Regions from separate parts of the Streptomyces sp. NPDC051183 genome, predicted to be linked through region 1. Evidence: riboswitches for the same ligand, from Rfam matches in the RefSeq annotation. Region 1 holds a riboswitch; the other holds the start of a gene.

Region 1 (7,443 bases):
TGAGCGCGGGCCGGGCGTGGTCTGTGCGAGTGCTGCCGCCCCAGTGTGGCGCCAGCACCCCCCAGATCGCCAGGGGACTCTGTCGCTCAGTGCTTCGCGGGGAGGAGTCCGAGCCTGTCGTAGGCCTGCGCGAGGGTCTCCGCCGCGACCGCCCGAGCCTTCTCCGCGCCCTTGGCCAGCAAGGAGTCCAGGGTCTCCGGGTCGTCCAGGTACTCCTGGGTGCGCTGCTTGAACGGTGTGACGAAATCGACCATCACTCCGGCCAGGTCGGTCTTCAGCGCGCCGTAGCCCTTGCCCTCGTACTGGGCCTCCAGAGCGGGGATCGTCTCGCCCGTGAGAGTGGAGTAGATCGTGAGCAGGTTGCTGACGCCGGGCTTCTCCACGGCGTCGAAACGGATCACGGCCTCGGTGTCGGTCACCGCGCTCTTGATCTTCTTCTCGGTGGCCTTGGGCTCGTCGAGGAGGTTGATCAGGCCCTTGGGGGACGACGCCGACTTCGACATCTTGATCGACGGGTCCTGGAGGTCGTAGATCTTCGCGACCTCCTTGACGATGTGCGCCGCGGGGAGGGTGAAGGTGTTGCCGAAGCGCTGGTTGAAGCGCTCGGCGAGGTCGCGGGTCAGCTCGATGTGCTGGCGCTGGTCCTCGCCGACGGGCACGGCGTTCGCCTGGTAGAGCAGGATGTCGGCGACCTGGAGGATCGGGTACGTGAACAGGCCGACGGTGGCGTTGTTCGCGCCCTGCTTGGCGGACTTGTCCTTGAACTGGGTCATCCGGCTGGCCTCGCCGAAGCCGGTGATGCAGTTCATGACCCAGCCGAGCTGCGCGTGCTCGGGGACGTGGCTCTGGATGAAGAGCGTGCAGCGCTCGGGGTCCAGGCCGGCGGCGAGCAGCTGCGCGGCGGAGAGGCGGGTGTTCGCGCGGAGGTCCTTCGGATCCTGCGGCATGGTGATCGCGTGCAGGTCGACGACCATGTAGAAGGCGTCGTGCGTCTCCTGCAGGGCCACGTACTGGCGGATGGCTCCGAGGTAGTTCCCGAGGTGGAACGAACCGGAGGTGGGCTGGATGCCGGAGAGCGCGCGAGGACGATCAGAAGCCATGGCTTCATTCTCTCAGGTGCGGGGCGGGACTCTGTCCGCGCGCTGGCCGGATCCGTGCGGGTCGCGGGGCCCGGCGCGTCCGGGGCCGCACCCCGCGCCCGGCCCCGCGCCGGGGCTCCGCCCGAGTACCGGACAGTAGCGGCGCGTCCGGATCCTGCCCCGGCCGAGCGACCGCTTTCCGTTCAGGCCACGGGGGGATGCCGCTGCGCGGGGCTTCGCGGGCACTGCCCACACCCGCGCCTCAATCGCCGGCGGGGCTGAAAGATCCAGCCTCGCCGGCGTTCGAGGCGCGGGGGTCTGGGGGCAGCGCCCCCAGCAGCCGGGCCGCGGGGTCAGGACAGCGGGAGACCCGGGGCCGGGAAGGCGGCCATCAGGTCCGTGACCTCCGCGCGGATCGCGGCCAGGGCCGGCTCGTCCGACTTCGCCGCCGCGTCGACGGCGCGCGAGATCCAGTCCGCCACCACCGGCATGTGGTCCACCCCGAGCCCACGGGAAGTGAGCGACGGCGTGCCGATCCGGATGCCCGACGGGTCGAACGGCTTGCGCGGGTCGAACGGCACGGTGTTGTAGTTGACCACGATGCCCGCGCGGTCCAGCGCCTTCGCGGCGACCTTGCCGGGGACGTCCCGCGACGTCAGGTCCATCAGGATCAGGTGGTTGTCCGTTCCGCCCGACACGAGGTCGAAGCCCCGGGCCAGGAGCGCCTCGGCCAGGGCCTTGGCGTTGGCCACCACCGCGTGCGCGTACGTCACGAACGACGGCTGCGCCGCCTCGTGCAGCGCGACCGCGATGCCGGCGGTCGTCTGGTTGTGCGGGCCGCCCTGGAGGCCCGGGAACACGGCCTTGTCGATGGCCTTCGCGTGCTCCGCGCGGCACATCAGCATCGCGCCGCGCGGGCCGCGCAGGGTCTTGTGGGTGGTGGTGGACACCACGTCCACGTGCGGCACCGGCGAGGGGTGGGCGCCGCCCGCGATCAGGCCGGCGATGTGCGCCACGTCCGCGACCAGGACCGAGCCCGCCTCCTCGGCGATGGACGCGAAGGCCGCGAAGTCGATCGTCCGGGGCAGCGCGGTGCCGCCGCAGAAGATGATTTTCGGCCGCTCGGCCAGCGCGAGGTCGCGCACCGCGTCGTAGTCGATGAGCCCCGTCCCGGCGGAGACCCCGTACTGCACGCCCCGGAACCAGGAGCCCGTCGCCGAGACGCCCCAGCCGTGGGTGAGGTGGCCGCCCATCGGCAGGGCCATGCCCATCACGGTGTCGCCGGGCTTCGCGAAGGCCAGGTACACCGCCAGGTTGGCCGGCGAGCCGGAGTACGGCTGCACGTTCGCGTGGTCCACCCCGAACAGGCCCTTGGCGCGCTCGACGGCCAGTGCCTCGACGCGGTCGATGTTCTGCTGGCCCTCGTAGTACCGGCGGCCGGGGTAGCCCTCGCTGTACTTGTTCTGCAGCACCGTGCCGGAGGCCTCCAGCACCGCCGCGGACACGTAGTTCTCGCTGGGGATCAGGCGCAGGGTCTCGGCCTGCAGGGATTCCTCCGCCTGTACGAACGACGCCAGTTCGGGGTCGGTCGCGAAAAGGGCGGGATGGGCGGACGGCTGGCGCGCGGTCATGGCGGCTCCTCCGGGGTCGATGTCGGTTCGTCCCCGCGAGGCCCAGGCGAGCGGCCCTGTATGCGGTCGTGCGCGCACGACTCCCCCGGAGTTGGTTCTCCGTGCGCCAGTTGCCGTGCGTACGGCCCACCTTAGCGGGCGCGCCACAAGAAAGGTTTCTCCGTCCGCTGTACGAGCGAGGATGGAAAGTGACGCCACCCTCGTCACAGGCCTGACGGACGATCGGAGACCCCGTGTCGACAACTGCTGATGCCATCCGCTCCGCCGACGCGCACAGCGCGCACAACTACCACCCGCTGCCCGTCGTCGTCGCGACCGCGGAAGGCGCGTGGATGACCGACGTGGAGGGCCGCCGGTACCTGGACATGCTGGCCGGCTACTCGGCCCTCAACTTCGGCCATGGAAACCGCCGCCTCCTCGACGCGGCCCGCGCCCAGCTGGAGCGGGTCACCCTCACCTCCCGCGCCTTCCACCACGACCGCTTCGCCGACTTCTGCACCGAGCTCGCCGCGCTGTGCGGCAAGGAGATGGTGCTGCCCATGAACACGGGCGCCGAGGCCGTGGAGACGGCCGTCAAGACCGCCCGCAAGTGGGGCTACGAGGTCAAGGGCGTCCCGGACGGCCACGCCAAGATCGTGGTCGCGGCCGACAACTTCCACGGCCGGACGACGACGATCGTCTCGTTCTCCACCGACCACGACGCCCGCGACCACTTCGGCCCGTACACCCCGGGCTTCGAGATCGTCCCGTACGGGGACCTCACCGCGCTCGCCGCGGCCGTCACCGAGAACACCGTGGCCGTGCTGCTGGAGCCGATCCAGGGCGAGGCGGGGGTCCTCGTACCGCCCGCCGGGTACCTGCGCGGCGTACGGGAACTGACGCGCGAGCGGAACGTCCTGTTCATGGCGGACGAGATCCAGTCGGGCCTCGGCCGCACCGGGAAGACCTTCGCCTGCGAGCACGAGGACGTCGTCCCCGACGTGTACATCCTCGGCAAGGCCCTCGGCGGCGGGGTCGTGCCCGTGTCGGCGGTCGTCGCCGACCGGGACGTGCTCGGCGTGTTCCGGCCGGGCGAGCACGGCTCGACCTTCGGCGGCAACCCGCTGGCCTGCGCCGTGGCCCTGGAGGTCGTCGCGATGCTCCGGACCGGCGAGTACCAGCAGCGCGCCACCGAGCTCGGCGACCATCTGCACCGGGAGCTGAACCTGCTGGTGGGCGGGGGCGCGGTGACGGCCGTACGGGGACGCGGGCTGTGGGCGGGCATCGACATCGACCCGGCGCGCGGGACGGGCCGGGAGATCTCCGAGAAGCTGATGGAGCTCGGGGTGCTGGTGAAGGACACCCACGGGTCGACGATCCGGATCGCGCCGCCGCTGGTCATCAGCAAGGAGGACCTGGACTGGGGCCTGGACCGGCTCCGGTCGGTCCTCGCCGCCGACTAGACGGCCTCGGCCGTCAGAGGATGACGTGGGGCAGGAAGCGGGCGTACTCGTCCGTGACCGGCCCCGCCGATTCCCGGATGCCGAGCCCCGCCGACTCGTCCTCGACGACCCACGCGCCGAGCACCACCCGGTTGCCGTCGAAGTCGGGCAGCGGGGCCAGGCCCTGGAAGCAGTACGCCTCCCCCTCGGCCGGGACGAACGGCTCGCCGCTCCCGTCCGCCGGGTGCAGGGTCACGCCGGCGCCCTCGCGGCCGAGCAGCGGCTTCGCGACGTACCCCTGGCCGCCGGTGTCGGCGAGCTCGCGCGGTCCGTCGAGGTAGGCGGGCAGCAGGTTCGGGTGCTCCGGGAAGAGCTCCCACAGGATCGCCAGCAGCGCCTTGTTGGACAGCAGCATCTTCCACAGCGGCTCGATCCACGCGGTCGTGCCGGAGCCGCCGCCGTGGTCGTACGTGCCGAGGACCTGCGGGCCGAACTCGTCGGCGGCCAGCCACTCCCACGGGTAGAGCTTGAAGCAGCTGCGGATGAAGCGGAGCTTCTGGTCCACGAACCGGCCGGACAGGCTGTCCCAGCCGATCTGCTCGACGGAGATCGACTCGGTCTCCAGGCCCGCCTGCTCGGCGGTCTCCTGGAGGTAGGCGACCGTCATCAGGTCCTCGCCGAGCTCGTCGGTCTCGGAGTGCGCGAAGTGCAGCGGGCCGGTCGGGAGCAGCTCCGACTGCCGGCGCCAGGCGTCGACGAGGCGCTCGTGGAGGGAGTTCCACTGGTCGGCGCCGGGGAACCGTTCCTCCATCCAGAACCACTGCGGACTCGCCGCCTCCACCAGGGAGGTCGGGGTGTCGGCGTTGTACTCCAGGAGTTTGGCCGGGCTGCCGGAGCCGTCGTAGCGCAGGTCGAAACGGCCGTACAGGGAGGGCTGTTCCGCACGCCGCCGCCAGGACTCGCGGATGCGTCCGGCGAGCTTCGCGTCGGTGATGCCGAGGTCCGCGAAGCGGTCGTGCTCGACGATGTGCGCGGCGGCGGCCAGGCACATGGCGTGCAGTTCCTCGACGACGTTCTCCAGCGCCTCGACCTCGGGGAGCGAGAAGGAGTAGTACGCGCTCTCGTCCCAGTAGGGGCGCAGGGAGTCGTCGGGGTAGCGGGTGAGGGGGTAGATGAGCCCCTGCTCCTCGACGATGCGCTGCCAGTCCGGGCGGGGCTCGATGGTGTGGCGCTTCATCGGGGGTCAGCCGCCGCTGGAGCCGGTGCTGCTGCCGCCGATGCCGCCGCGGGTGACGGCGGACTTGTCGAAGCTGCCGCCGGTGACCTTGTTGTTGACGACGCTGCCGCCGTAGTAGTACGAGCCGCGGCCGCCGCTCTTGCACTCCTTGGTGTTCAGCTTGTCGAGCGTTGCGCGGTCGGCGCAGCGCTTGTCGGGCTCGTTGCTGCTGCCGCAGGCCACCAGGGCCGCTGCGAGCAGGCCCATGCCGCCGAGCGCTACGGTGCCGGAGCGCATCCGGCGCTGGTTCTTGTTGCTGATGTCCATCTGTGGCGGCTCCCCTAGTGGCGTGCTCCCGACAGACTAGAGCGGTGGTCCGGACCGATGGAATCCAGCCGCCGTCATGCCCTCGTCACACCGGTGACTTAGAGTCAGTTCGTGCTCATTGGGATGATTTGCGCACTCGGTGCGGCGGTCTGCTTCGGTACGGCCTCGGTCCTCCAGGCGGTGGCCGCCCGCGCGGCGGAGCCCGGAACCGGCTCGGGCGTGGACACCGCGCTGCTGCTGCGGGCCCTGCGCCAGTGGCGGTACCTCGCGGGCCTCGGGCTGGACGGGGTCGGCTTCGTGCTCCAGATCGTGGCGCTGCGGCACGTCCCGATCTACACGGTGGGGGCGGCGCTGGCGGCCAGTCTCGCGGTCACCGCGGTGGTCGCGGCGCGGCTGCTGGGCGTACGGCTGCGCGCGAACGAGTGGGGCGCGGTCGCGGTGGTCTGCGCGGGGCTGCTCATGCTGGGTCTGGCGTCCGGGGAGGAGGGCTCCGGCAAGGGCTCCCTGGCGCTGAAGCTGGGCCTGCTGGGCGTGGCGGGGCTCGTGCTGCTGGTGGGAGCGGTGTCGGGCGGGCTGCCGGACCGGGCCCGGGCCCTGGTGCTGGGCCTGGCGGCCGGCACGGGCTTCGGGGTGGTGGAGGTGGCCGTCCGCCTCATCGACGGGCCGTCGCTCGCGAACCCGGCGCTGTACGCACTGCTGCTGGGCGGCGGCGCGGCGTTCCTGCTGCTCACCTCGGCCCTGCAGCGCGGCTCGGTGACGGCGGCGACCGCCGGGCTGGTGCTCGGCGAGACGATCGGCCCGGCGGCGGTGGGCGTGGCCTGGCTCGGGGACCGCACCCGCGAGGGCCTGACCTGGCTGGCCGTGGCGGGCTTCGCGGTGGCCGTCGCCGGAGCCCTGGCCCTGGCCCGCTTCGGCGAACTCCCGGAGCAGAGCCCGCGGCAGGAGCCGGTCCGAGGGCACTGATCCGCCCCTGAAGTGCCGGGTGGCTCGCTATGCTCGCGCGGCTCGATGCAACCACCGCAGCCTGCCCGAGGACGTGACCCGGCTTGATGTCCATACCCGTTGCGCTGATCGCCGTCGTCGCGATCGCGGTGCTCGCCGCCGCGTGGCTGATGCGCCGATCCTCCCGCGGCGCCGCCACCGCCCCGGGCACCACGGCAGTGGCCGAGGCCCGGCCCGAGCTCCCCGCGGCGGGGCTCCTGGTGCCCGAGGACGTGCTCCGGGCCTCCGGCTCGACCTCCGCCGCGATCTGGGACGCGCTCGAAGCCGCAGCGGCGCCGGTGGCCGTCGAGTACTACCCGGTCGGCGAGCCGGAGATCGCGAAGTTCCGGACCGTGCCCGTGAACGCGACGGCTCAGCAGGCGCTGGCCGGGATCGTGGAGGCCGTCAACCCGAAGGGCCCGACGCTGTTCCGGGTGGTGCTGCCCAAGGGCGCGGAGCTCGTCAAGGCCGTCGGAACCTCCGGGTTCAGAGGGTTCTCCCGCACCGACGGCAAGACGGCACATGCCGTGCTGAAGCCCGTAGCCGCCGGCGGAGCGATCGCGGCGGGCTGGCCGGTGCTGGCCGTCGCCGGAACCGTCATGGCGCTGGACATGGTGGCCCAACGCGAACAGCGGGCGCACCAGCGCCGGGTCGAGGCCGGCCTGCGCCGCCAGGAGGAACGCCACTACGTCGAGCGGATCAAGGACCAGCGATCCGCCGACGACCAGTTGTCCCGCGCGATCAGCCTGATGCTCGACGGCCGCGATCCGCATCTCGAACTCGCCCTG
Region 2 (7,443 bases), on a different contig from region 1:
CGGTCACCGTGCTGATCGTCGCCCTGTTCGCCAAGGGCGACGCGCCGGTGGAGCGGCTGCGGGACATGGACACGTACTACGCGGACACGCCCTGGATCCGCGAGATGATCGTCTGCTACCTCGTGGCCCACACCGTGGGCGCCACCGCGCTCACGCTGCTGTGCCGGAAGTGGCTGCGCCGCCTCAGCCGTTCGACGGGCCGGACGACCTCGAAGAGCCCGATGCGCCCGCTGCGCACCGGGCTCGCCCTGCTCATGCTCGGCGGGGCCATGGACATGGCCTTCGTCACCGTGAAGTGGGCGGCGATGGGCGCGCACTGGAGCGGACGCGACTGGGACTGGTTGTCCACCTACGGAGCTCCGCCCATCGCCGCCACGGCGGCCCTGCTGGTCGGTACGGGGTTCATCGTGCCGCTCGTCGGGGACTCGGCGGCCTGGCGGGACTTCAGCGAGTACCGGCGCCTGCAGCCCCTGTGGGCGGCGCTGCGCGGGTTCGCCGCGTCCAGCGTGATGACCGTACCGCTGACCTGGTGGTCGCCCGTCGGGATCCGGCTGATCCACCGGGAGTCGGTGATCGACGACGGGATCCTGGCCCTCGCGTGCTGGTTCGACCCCGCCGTACGCAGCCGCGCCCACGAGGCGGCGCTCGCCCAGGGCCTGGCCGAGCGGGAGGCCGCCGTGGTCGCGGACGCGGCCATGCTCGCCGCGGCCTGCCAGCACCGGGCCGCCGCGGACCGGGCGGGCGGCGACTGCGACGGGCCGGGGGCTCTGCCGCGGGCCGTGCCGGGCGCCGGGCCCGGAGCCGTACCCGGCTGCCCGGACCCGTACCGGCCGGACGCGTACGGACCGGACGCGTACCGGCTGGACGCCCAGCCGCTGGCCGAGCTGGCGAAGGAGTTCCGCGCCTCCCCCATCGTGGCCGCTGCCCGCCGGCAGGCCTCCGGCGTCTGACCGCGGCCCCCGTCGGGCCGTCATACGGCCGGCGCCGCGGCGGCCTCGCCCGTGAGCACCTTGAGCCGCTTGGTGAAGAACACCATCACCGCGCCCGCGGCGATGACCATGGCGCCCTGCCACAGGAAGTTCAGGCTCTGCCCGATCACCGCGTCCAGCCGGGGCAGCTGCGCGCCGATCGCGTCACCGGTGGCGGCCGCGAGGAACCAGACGCCCATCATCTGGTTGGTGAAGGCGCGCGGCGCGAGCTTGGTGGTGACCGACAGGCCCACCGGGCTCAGGCACATCTCGCCCATGACCTGGATGACGTACACGCCGACCAGCCACATCAGCGAGACCTTGACGCCCTTGGACGCGATGGCCGCGGCTCCCGACATGACCACGAAGGAGGCGCCGGTCAGCAGCAGGGCCAGGCCGAACTTGAACGGGGTGCTCATGTGCCGGCCGCGCCGCACCCAGAAGGACGCGAACAGCGGGGCCAGGACGATCACGAACAGCGAGGGCAGCGACTGCGTCCAGCTGGCCGGGATGTGCCATCCGAGCAGACTCAGGTCGGTCTTCTGGGCGGCGAACATGTTCAGCTCGTTGCCCATCTGGTCGTAGACCAGCCAGAACAGCGTGGCGGCCAGGAAGAGCCAGACGTAGGCCCGCAGCCGGGTCTTCTCGGTCGCGGTGACCTTGGGGCTGCGGTACATCGACAGGAGCACGCCGGCCGGTACGACCACGGCGACGACCGTGAGCACGAAGGTGATGTTGTCGATGCTCAGCGCGTGCGCGGCGACGAGCAGGCCGATCAGGACGGCCGTGAAGACCAGCCCGTACGAGGAGGACGTGCGCACCCGGGCCCGCTCGGCGGGGGTCAGCCGGACCACGGGCTCCTCGCGCAGCTCCCGGGCGAGACGGCGGCCGCCGAGGACGTACTGGACGAGTCCGAGGGCCATGCCGACGGCGGCGGCGCCGAAGCCGAGGTGCCAGTTGATCTCCTCCCCGAGGAAGCCGACGACGAGCGGGGCGATGACCGCGCCGAGGTTGATGCCCATGTAGAAGATCGAGTAGCCGGCGTCGCGGCGCTGGTCGTCCTCGGGGGCGTAGAGGCGGCCGACGAGGGCGGAGATGTTCGGCTTGAGCAGGCCGGTGCCGATGACGATGAGCACCAGGCCGGGCCATACGAAGACGGGGTTCGGGACGGCCATCAGGACGTGGCCGGCCATGATGACCACGCCGCCCCACAGGACGGCGCGGCGGGCGCCGAGGAAGCGGTCGGCGATCCAGCCCCCGGGCAGCGCCAGCAGCGAGATCATGGCCATGTAGACGCCCTCCACCGCCTCGGCCGTGCCCTGGTGCAGTCCCATGCCGCCGTGGCCGCGGGAGGCCGCGAGGAAGTGCACGAGGATGGCGACCATGCCGTAGAGGCTGAACCGCTCCCACAGCTCGGCGAGGACGAGGGTGGCGAGGCCGCGCGGGTGCCGCCGCTTCGTGCTCCGCGCCGGGCCGCCTGTCTGCATGTCCATCGATGGGTTCACATGACCAGTGCACCCTCGGGGCGTCCGGTACGGATCGGTCTTTCGGCCCCCACCGGGGGGAAACGAAACGCCCCGGACCGTTGGGCCCGGGGCGTTCGTCCCTGCTCAGAGGTCCGCGAGCGCCAGCCCGGCCTGCGCGGCGGCCGCCTGGACGGTCTGCTCCAGCAGTACGGCGATGGTCATCGGGCCGACGCCGCCCGGTACCGGGGTGATCAGCGAGGCGCGGGCGGCGGCCGACTCGAAGTGGACGTCGCCGACGTTGCCCTCGTTGTAGCCGGCGTCCAGGACGACCGCGCCCGGCTTGATGTCCTCGCCCCGGATGAACTCGGCCTTGCCGACGGCGGCGACCAGCACGTCCGCCTGGCGCACGATCGACGGCAGGTCGACGGTGCGCGAGTGGCAGTAGGTGACGGTGGCGTTCTGCTCCAGGAGCAGCATCCCGGCCGGCTTGCCGAGGATCGCGCTGCGCCCGACCACGACGGCGTGCTTGCCCGTGAGGTCCACGTCGTAGGCGGCGAGCAGGCGCATGATGCCGCCGGGGGTGCAGGAGACGAAGCCCGGCAGCCCGAAGCCCATGGCGGCGAAGGAGTGCATGGTGACCCCGTCGACGTCCTTGCCCGGGGCGATGGCCTCGAAGGCGGCGCGCTCGTCGATGTGGTGCGGAACGGGGTGCTGGAGGAGGATGCCGCTGATCCCGGGGTCCTCGGAGAGCGCGGTGAGGGTGGCCACCAGCTCCTCGGTGGTGGTCGCGGCCGGGAGCTCCACGTGGCGGGAGGTGATCCCGGCCTTGGCGCAACGGTTCTGCTTCATGCGTACGTAGGTCACGGACGCGGGGTCCTCGCCGACCAGCACGGTCGCGAGGCAGGGGGCGGTGCCGGTGCGCTCGGTGATCTTCGCGGCGTGGGCGGCGGTCTGCTCCGAGATGCGGCGGGCGAGGGCGGTGCCGTCCATCAGCTGGGCAGTGGCGGTCTGGGCAGTCGTCACGGGGTCTCCTGAACGTCGCTGCGGTTCGCGGTAGCGGTTCGCCCAGGCGCGCGGCAGTCGACGTACGTCCCGTACGCCGGGCCGCTCCCCGGTGGTGATCCACCCGAACGCCAGTCACGGCCCGCGGCCCACTGTAGTCGACTTATCCGGTGGATGACCGGCGCCCGAGCTGGGACGATCCAGACATGACCCGAACTTTCGACCATCTCGTCGCCGAGGCCGAGTCCGTATCCGTGGACGGCTGGGACTTCTCCTGGCTCGACGGCCGCGCCACCGAGCAGCGCCCCTCCTGGGGCTACCAGCGGCTGCTGGGCGAGCGGCTCGCCCGGGTCCGCTCCGCCCTCGACATCCAGACCGGCGGCGGCGAGGTCCTCGCCGGATCCGGCCCGCTGCCCCCGCTGATGGCGGCCACCGAGTCCTGGCCGCCCAACATCGCCAGGGCGACCCGGCTGCTGCACCCGCTCGGCGCGGTGGTGGTCGCCGACGCCGACGAGCCGCCGCTGCCGTTCGGCGACGAGGCCTTCGACCTGGTCACCAGCCGGCATCCGGTGACCATCTGGTGGGACGAGATCGCACGGGTCCTGCGGCCCGGCGGCACCTACCTGTCCCAGCAGGTCGGGCCGGCGAGCGTCTTCGAGCTGGTCGAGTACTTCCTGGGCCCGCAGCCGGAGGAGGTCCGGCGCGGCCGGCACCCCGACGACGCGGTCGCGGACGCCACGAAGGCGGGGCTCGACATCGTCGATCTGCGCTCGGAACGGCTGCGAACGGAGTTCCACGACGTCGGAGCCGTGATCTACTTCCTCCGGAAGGTGATCTGGATGGTGCCCGGCTTCACGGTCGGGCAGTACCGGGACCGGTTGCGCGAACTGCACGAACAGATCGAACGCGAAGGCCCGTTCGTCGCGCACACCGCCCGTTTCCTCATCGAGGCCCGCAAAACGGGCTGATGGAAGGGGCCGACGGAATCGCGCCGGAATGGTTGCCTCGCCACAGCGTGGCGCAGGTCACTCAATTCAGCGCGTAACGAATCGACTCGGGCATGCGATGAACCGACAGGTGTCCTCGCGCGGCCCCGGAATACAGACCCCCCTCGGGTCTGTTTCCCGAGTTCGCGCGATGATGTCCCGCCCACCCCTTATCTGTTCGCAACGAGAGGCTCCTTGTGTCGCTCAGCCCGTCCCGTACGTTCCCCACGGAGATCGCCGAATCCGAGGCCCTTGTCGCGCTTGTGGAGCGCGGCCGCGAGCAGGGTCACATCAACGGTGACGACGTGCGCCAGGCCTTCGAGGCCGGCCGCATCCCGGTGGACCAGTGGAAGCGGGTCCTGCGCAGCCTGAACCAGGTCCTGGACGAGGAGGGTGTCGCGCTGCACGTCAGCGCCGCCCCCGCCACGAAGGCTGCCGCCAAGAAGCCGCGCAAGGCGGCCGCTGCCCCGGCCCGCACCGCCACCAAGAAGGCTGCCGCCGCGCCGCGCCCCATCGGCGCGCGCAAGACCTCCGCCACCAGCCCGGCCCCGGCCACCGCTGCGGCGATATCCGCTTCGCCGGCCACCGCCGCCGAGGACGAGACGACGGCCGAGGCCGTCGCCGAGCCGAAGAAGCGGACGGTCAAGAAGACCACCGCGAAGAAGACCGCCACCAAGAAGACCGCGGCCAAGAAGACCACCGCCAAGGACGGCGACGAGGGCGAGACCCCCGTGGCCGAGGGCGAGGACTGGGCGGCCGAGGACCTCGTCGACGACACCGAGGAGGAGGCCCCCAAGCCCGGCGGCACCCAGGGCTTCGTCCTGTCCGACGACGACGAGGACGACGCCCCGGCGCAGACGGTCATGGTTGCCGGCGCCACGGCCGACCCCGTCAAGGACTACCTCAAGCTCATCGGCAAGGTGCCGCTCCTCAACGCCGAGCAGGAGGTCGAGCTCGCCAAGCGCATCGAGGCGGGCCTGTTCTCCGAGTACAAGCTCGAAGAGGAGGAGGACCACAAGCCCGCCTTCAAGCGCGAGCTGGAGATCCTGGTCGAGGACGGCCGCCGCGCCAAGAACCACCTGCTGGAGGCCAACCTCCGCCTCGTGGTCTCCCTGGCCAAGCGCTACACCGGCCGCGGCATGCTCTTCCTGGACCTGATCCAGGAGGGCAACGTCGGCCTGATCCGCGCCGTGGAGAAGTTCGACTACACCAAGGGCTTCAAGTTCTCCACGTACGCGACCTGGTGGATCCGCCAGGCGATCACGCGTGCCATGGCGGACCAGTCGCGCACCATCCGCATCCCCGTCCACATGGTCGAGATCATCAACAAGCTCGCCCGCGTGCAGCGCCAGATGCTCCAGGACCTCGGCCGGGAGCCCACTCCGGAGGAGCTGGGCAAGGAACTCGACATGACCCCCGAGAAGGTCATCGAGGTCCAGAAGTACGGCCGCGAGCCGATCTCCCTGCACACCCCCCTGGGTGAGGAGGGCGACAGCGAGTTCGGTGACCTCATCGAGGACTCCGAGGCGGTCGTGCCGGCCGACGCCGTGTCGTTCACGTTCCTCCAGGAGCAGCTCCAGTCGATCCTGGGCACGCTCTCCGAGCGCGAGGCGGGTGTGGTCTCCATGCGCTACGGCCTCAACGACGGCCAGCCGAAGACCCTGGACGAGATCGGCCGCGTGTACGGGGTCACCCGTGAGCGCATCCGCCAGATCGAGTCCAAGACCATGTCGAAGCTGCGCCACCCGTCGCGTTCGCAGGTGCTGCGCGACTACCTCGACTAGAACCGGTCGGGTTGGCGGTCAGGTCAGCCGGAAGACCGGCCCCTTGGGTGTGAACGGCAGGGAGGCACCCTGCGGAACCAGAAAGGCGTGCTCGCGCCGGATCCGCAGGGTGTCGCACTCCCCGTCCGTGATCACCAGCACGGGGGCCCCGGGCGGGAAGTCCTCCGCCCGCTGCAGCAGGTCGATGCCCGGCTGCAGCACGGTCCCGCCGCGCCCCCGCACCCGTACCCGGCCCGCGATCTCGGTCGGCGGCAGATAGCCCGCGTCGTACGGCGCCGCGTCGCAGAACACGACGCGTGCCGCCGGTACGTCGCGGGCCTGCGCGTACGAGGCGATGGCGCCCAGCGCCTTGCCGAGCAGGGCCGCGTTCATGGAACCCGAGGTGTCGAGCACCACCCCGAAGGTGCAGCGGGCGATCTCCTCGGGCGGGAAGTACCGGCCCGCGCGGGGGATGTCCGGGGTGGACGCCTGGCGGCGTGCCGGGCGCGCGTAGGACCGTACGGGGACGGGGCGCGGCACGTACTCGTCGAACCAGCGGGCGAGGCGGGCGTCCCACGGCACCGGCGGGTGGGCGAGCGCCCGGATCTCCTGGATCAGCCCGGCGGGCAGCAGCCCGCGCTCCCCGTGCTCGTGCAGGTCGAAGCCCTGGGTCAGGCCGCGCCGGTAGAAGTCGTCCAGGTCGGAGTACGGGCCGCTCCCCGGGTGGGGCAGCGGCTCGCCCAGGATGTCCCCGAGGCCCTTGCCGCGGAGGGTCGCGAGGCGTCGCATCCGGCGCAGGTCGGTCGTGATCCGGTCGTAGACCTCCTCGACGGACAGGTCCCGCAGCTCGGGGTCGTACAGCAGCCCCTCGGGCATCTCGCCGACCGCCATCTCCACGAGCCAGCCGTTGACCACGTAGTCGGCGGCCACGTTGTGCAGGTACGGGTCGCGGGCGCCGCGGCGCTCGCCGTGGCGCAGGGCGGCGTGCAGCATCTCGTGGGCCAGGACGAACCGCCATTCCGCGTCCGTGAAGGTGCGCAGCGGGTTGACGTAGATCTCGCCCGCGCTCGCGCTGACGGCGGCGACGGCGATGTCCTCGGCGCGGGCGAGTTCGGCGTCGGCGACGATCCGCAGGCCGCTCGCGAGGCCGCCGAGCAGCGGGTACGAGGAGACGAACCAGTTCAGCGCCCGGTCCCAGGGGTGCTGGCGTGCCCTCTCTCCCGTGACCCGGTCGCGGCGGCCGCCCGCGACGTCCATG

What was found. Region 1 has a riboswitch for ZMP and ZTP ahead of glyA (serine hydroxymethyltransferase). Riboswitches for the same ligand answer to the same signal wherever they lie in the genome.
Region 2: another riboswitch for ZMP and ZTP. It lies ahead of AB0M99_RS11155 (bifunctional 5,10-methylenetetrahydrofolate dehydrogenase/5,10-methenyltetrahydrofolate cyclohydrolase); the one in region 1 lies ahead of glyA (serine hydroxymethyltransferase).

The regions. Positions count from the first base shown of each region.
Region 1 covers NZ_JBFBBA010000006.1:206,972-214,414, forward strand. Annotated here, with positions in the region: gene trpS (tryptophan--tRNA ligase) at 87-1,100, opposite strand; gene glyA (serine hydroxymethyltransferase) at 1,433-2,710, opposite strand; ZMP/ZTP riboswitch at 2,744-2,834, opposite strand; gene rocD (ornithine--oxo-acid transaminase) at 2,944-4,152, shown strand; gene AB0M99_RS07680 (glutathionylspermidine synthase family protein) at 4,166-5,368, opposite strand; gene AB0M99_RS07685 (hypothetical protein) at 5,375-5,674, opposite strand; gene AB0M99_RS07690 (hypothetical protein) at 5,798-6,637, shown strand; gene AB0M99_RS07695 (hypothetical protein) at 6,724-7,443, shown strand, end outside.
Region 2 covers NZ_JBFBBA010000010.1:28,969-36,411, reverse strand. Annotated here, with positions in the region: gene AB0M99_RS11165 (MAB_1171c family putative transporter) at 1-950, shown strand, start outside; gene AB0M99_RS11160 (peptide MFS transporter) at 971-2,461, opposite strand; gene AB0M99_RS11155 (bifunctional 5,10-methylenetetrahydrofolate dehydrogenase/5,10-methenyltetrahydrofolate cyclohydrolase) at 2,579-3,424, opposite strand; ZMP/ZTP riboswitch at 3,491-3,585, opposite strand; gene AB0M99_RS11150 (class I SAM-dependent methyltransferase) at 3,643-4,404, shown strand; gene AB0M99_RS11145 (RNA polymerase sigma factor) at 4,620-6,206, shown strand; gene AB0M99_RS11140 (hypothetical protein) at 6,225-7,443, opposite strand, start outside.